Regions from separate parts of the Lentilactobacillus curieae genome, predicted to be linked through region 2. Evidence: a T-box and tRNA genes for the amino acid it is inferred to sense, from the RefSeq annotation. Region 2 holds a T-box; the other holds one or more tRNA genes.
The links. The T-box of region 2 lies ahead of tyrS (tyrosine--tRNA ligase). A T-box ahead of a tRNA ligase gene usually reads a tRNA of that ligase, here a tRNA-Tyr.
Positions count from the first base shown of each region.

Region 1 (2,463 bases), 740 kb from region 2:
GTACGCTACCGCACTTCCAGAAATCGCACTGAAGTTAGCAAATTGTGATTCTGGCATCTCTGAAACCTCACCTAAAGCTGCCACAAACTTCATTGTGTAATCTAGATTATCACCAGTTAAATTTTCGTTAGCTGCAACAGCAGTCATTCCAGCATTGAATGCAGAGTTAACGTTAGGAAGAATTCTCAAAATTGGTTGGTTATAGTCCGTCAACTCTTCTAGTCGATCCAAGGTGATTCCTGATGCCATTGAGATGACTGGCTGGGTCGGATTTAAAGTGCCCGCAATTTCATTCAAAACGGGTTTAACAACTCCTGGAACAACCCCAATCACTACAACGTCACTCTTCTGGGTCAACTCAGAATTAGTGTCACAGCTAGTAAGTCCATGCTCCTGTGCGTAAGGAACATAACTTTCTTTGTGTTGACTATGTACCAAAATATCGTTTGCTTCAATAAACTTTGCTTTTAGTAGTCCCTCAATAATTGCCCGAGCCATTGCACCCACACCAATAAAACCAATTTTCATAATGTAATTCCTCCTGCAAAATTTGTCTATGCCAATTCTTATAATTTGACTTTATCCGATAATTGGATAATTTGCAACCAAAACAAAAAAACGTCGGCTCTCACCGAGAACCGACGTTAGTAGTTGGGCTAGCTGGGTTCGAACCAGCGCATCACGGGATCAAAACCCGTTGCCTTACCACTTGGCTATAGCCCAATAATGAAAATGGAGGGGAGTGGATTCGAACCACCGAACCCGAAGGAGCGGATTTACAGTCCGCCGCGTTTAGCCAGACTTCGCTACCCCTCCGAAACTGGTTTGTAGTACCAAACCAACGAATATAATAATACAAAATTCTAAGGTTGTCGTCAACCCCGAATTTACAATGTTAAGTGACTTTATTAATAATTATATTGTATCCAAATGTCACTGGCAAATTGGTACTTTCGCAGATCACTATTTTTGGAAAAAACTACCCTCAATTCCAAACAAATCAGAATCTAGAGTCAAAAAAAGTCGCTGTACTAAGCGAAATCACTTAATATAACGACGAAAGGCGTAACAATTGGGCTAGCTGGGTTCGAACCAGCGCATCACGGGATCAAAACCCGTTGCCTTACCACTTGGCTATAGCCCAATAAAAATGGAGGGGAGTGGATTCGAACCACCGAACCCGAAGGAGCGGATTTACAGTCCGCCGCGTTTAGCCAGACTTCGCTACCCCTCCGAAATGCTTTTATACTACCAAAGCAACGAATATAATCATATCGAATTCTGAGGTTTTCGTCAACCCTTCAAACTAAAAAAGTTCAAATATTTTTAGTTGGGCACACCATTCAGTTATAAAATCATTTGACTGCCACTCCTTATGCCGCTTACGATTGTATCCCACAGCGGCATTATAATATGTCGTAGCGTTGTATTTTACAGGATCAATTCGGTCATGAATGTGGCCAAACACAACTGCAGGCACCTTAAATTCATCAATAATTTCACCAAATCGCGTACTGCCAAGCATCGCATTTGCCATGTTCCAAAAGCGAAAATCATCTGAATAATGAATGAATTTTACGTTCGGAACGAAGTGTGTCATCAATACGACGTTTTTTGACGCCTCCTGGGCATTTTTAAGCAGGCTGGTAAGTTGGGTTAACACGATTGCTTCACGTTCTTTATCGCTCACTGGTTGGCTAATAAGCCTATCTATCCAATAAGTGTTCTTCCAAGCAAGGAATTGTTCATCAGTTTTAGGTTCATTGACTGCAAATGAGTAATCATACCAGCCGTTGATTCCCACCACCCTCACATCACTGTTAGGTACGTCATAATAACGGTTATTCAGGTACCCCTGCCACTTTCCTTGTTCTAAGTCATAATACGAAACATTTTTGATCATGTCGTGATTTCCGGCAATAAACAAAACTTTAATCCGTGGCATCGCAGCTTGGAGCTTTTTTACGTATTTAACTGAAAGCTGAAAATCATTAAATAAGTCACCCGCAATTAGGTAGATATCTATTCCTAATTTTTGCAGATGCTTTACTTGAGCATCGATGACTTGCTCTGAATCTACAGAATTTAAATCAAAATGATTATCACTTGTAGCAGCAATTTTTACCATTTTTTCTCTCCAAATAAAAAGTGTTATCCCTAACAGGATAACACAGTTTTTAGACGGCTAATTTACGCCTTCCATCAATCGCTTGATTGGTTTGATCAGCATAAAGAGCACAATACCAGCAACGATTGCAACTAAACCAACAATGGTAAAGTAATTTGCTTCGTTACCTGGAGTGTAAAATTTAACGATTTGTGAGTTAACGGCTTGACCAGCAGAATCGGCTAAGAACCACATACTCATCATTTGTGATTCGAATGACTTAGGAGCAAGTTTAGTAGTTACTGAAAGACCAATTGGTGAGATCAATAATTCAGCAATTTCAACGATTGCCCAGC
Region 1 covers NZ_CP018906.1:1,536,308-1,538,770, reverse strand. Annotated here, with positions in the region: gene proC (pyrroline-5-carboxylate reductase) at 1-528, opposite strand, end outside; tRNA gene PL11_RS07405 (tRNA-Gln) at 652-723, opposite strand; tRNA gene PL11_RS07400 (tRNA-Tyr) at 734-816, opposite strand; tRNA gene PL11_RS07395 (tRNA-Gln) at 1,073-1,144, opposite strand; tRNA gene PL11_RS07390 (tRNA-Tyr) at 1,152-1,234, opposite strand; gene PL11_RS07385 (metallophosphoesterase) at 1,307-2,128, opposite strand; gene PL11_RS07380 (peptide MFS transporter) at 2,186-2,463, opposite strand, start outside.
Region 1: it encodes a tRNA-Tyr, which carries the amino acid that the T-box ahead of tyrS (tyrosine--tRNA ligase) is inferred to sense. The anticodon was not compared.

Region 2 (2,463 bases):
GTGCTTTTGTTATTAAGCTATTAATGGTTTATCTAACTGATTTGATACTTAGTCTGATAGTTGTTTATACAATCCCATAATAGTTTTATCAGATAAGTCAACTTCCTTACCATCAATAGTTGCGTTTTCGATTTCATAATAATCTTCAAGGTCTGGAGTTTCTAGACGTTGATTTGCGATAAAGTCATCAACGCTGTTATAAGTGATCTTGCTTGTAGAACTTCCGTCTTTATAGGTGATTTCTAACATATTAATCACTATCCTTTCGACTATCATTTTAAAAATAATCGGTCTTAAATGCAATTGATACACACCTTGAATTTTCCGTGAAGATTATATGAATTTTGTGTGCAATCTAGTTCTCAGAAAGTTGCCATCATGATATATTGATAATGGTTAAAGGCGGAGAGGAATTATTAGGGGGGCACTAATAATATGAAACGGATAGCTTTACTCTTATCTGCTTTAGTTGTCGGAATAGTTATAATGGGGATATCGTTAGTTGATTCGGCTCAGGGGAGAACAATCTACTTTGATCACAACATGATTGCTTCAAAAAACCTAACTGATCACGGTGTGATTAAGTATCATGTGACTGGCAATGCTCACAAATACAATAATGAAATTAATGTAGCAACAAAAAAATGGAATTATGCACTAGGCAAGAAGGTGTTCGTACAGACTAATTCTTTAACGGACTCGCGACTAGTAATCACTAAAGCAGCCATAACTCCTGGATTGGCAGGCGTGGCTGAAATCAATAGTGGTGTAATTGCCTTAAATAGCGAGACAATGAATCGCTATTCTGAGAGTAAACGGGAAGCAGTATTGATTCATGAATTAGGTCATACTCTAGGCACGAAGGATTTGTACCTTTATCCGGAGGCTAGTTTAAGATCGTTGTTTACACGGGCAACGATAATGGGGGGAGATTATTCAACCCATATTGGTAAATTTGACGCTGATTTAGCAAAGTGGTCTTTGAAGCATACCACGCCAGTTAGCGATTCAGAGTTTAATGGTTATAGGCATGATCCACACTTGTATTTCCAGAAATATGTAGTTTGATTATTGTCATATTGACAATGATAGGTTGCTAATCTATCATTAAACGCATATCAGTAAACGATGAAACAAGACAGTAGCTTATTACTTCGAGAATTCAGAAATTTGGCGGGGATGCGAGCCAAACGAGTATTTAGTGAACATACACTTGTGGAGTTTTCTTAATTATTTAGACGGGTCATTTCGTTACCAATGGTTTGAGTGGTCGATATTTGTCGATAACTTGGGTGGTAACGCGGAAAAACTTCGTCCCTAGCAATTGTGCTAGGGACTTTTTTATTTAGGAGGAGTTACATATGAACATTATTGATGATTTACAGTGGCGTGGTGCGATTAATCAGGAAACTGACCACGACGGACTTTACGATTTGGTTGAAAATAAAAAAATTGGAATTTATGTGGGAGTAGACCCAACGGGTGACAGTATGCACATTGGTCACTTGATTCCATTTATGATTTTAAAGAGATTCCAATTAGCTGGCCATAAACCGGTTGCTGTTATCGGTGGTGGTACCGGATCGATTGGAGACCCAAGTGGTAAAAAGTCTGAGCGGGTGCTTCAAACTATGGATCAAGTTCATCACAATGAGGTTGCATTGACTGAACAAATGCAGAACTTGTTTGGGGATGATGGCCAGTTTGAAATTGTTAATAACTATGAGTGGCTATCAAAAATGACGTTATTGGATTTCCTTCGTGATTACGGGAAGTTGTTTAACGTTAATACTATGCTTAACAAAGAAATCGTTGCAAGCCGGTTAGAAGTAGGAATTTCATTTACTGAGTTTACGTATCAGATTCTACAATCTGTTGATTTCCTTCATCTATATCAAAATAATGACGTTCAGCTACAATTGGGTGGTGCTGATCAATGGGGAAATATTACCTCAGGGATTGACTTAATTCATAAGGTTGAAGGTTCAGAAGCCCGTGCATACGGATTGACTATTCCATTGATGCTTAAAGCAGATGGAACTAAGTTTGGTAAGACTGCTGGAGGTGCTGTTTGGCTTGATCCAGAAAAGACGACTCCTTACGAGTTCTATCAATTCTGGATCAATCAAGATGATCGTGACGTGGTTAAGTATTTAAAGTACTTTACTTTCTTGGACCAAGATGAGATCACCGAACTAGAAGATAAGGTTAAGACTCAACCGGAAAAGCGTGAAGCTCAAAGAAGATTAGCCGAAGAAGTAACTGAGTTTGTTCATGGCAAGCAGGCAGTTATAGAAGCAGAGCATATTTCAGCTGCACTATTTTCTGGTGACGTTGCTAAGTTGACTTCGTCAGAAATTGAACAAGGATTTAAAAATATGCCAACTGTTGAACTCACTTCAGAAAAGCGAAACATCGTTGAGTGGTTAGTTGACGTTACTTCAATAGAACCTTCTCGTAGAC
Region 2 covers NZ_CP018906.1:176,334-178,796, reverse strand. Annotated here, with positions in the region: gene PL11_RS01070 (hypothetical protein) at 49-276, opposite strand; gene PL11_RS01065 (zinc metalloprotease) at 436-1,068, shown strand; T-box leader at 1,120-1,322, shown strand; gene tyrS (tyrosine--tRNA ligase) at 1,362-2,463, shown strand, end outside.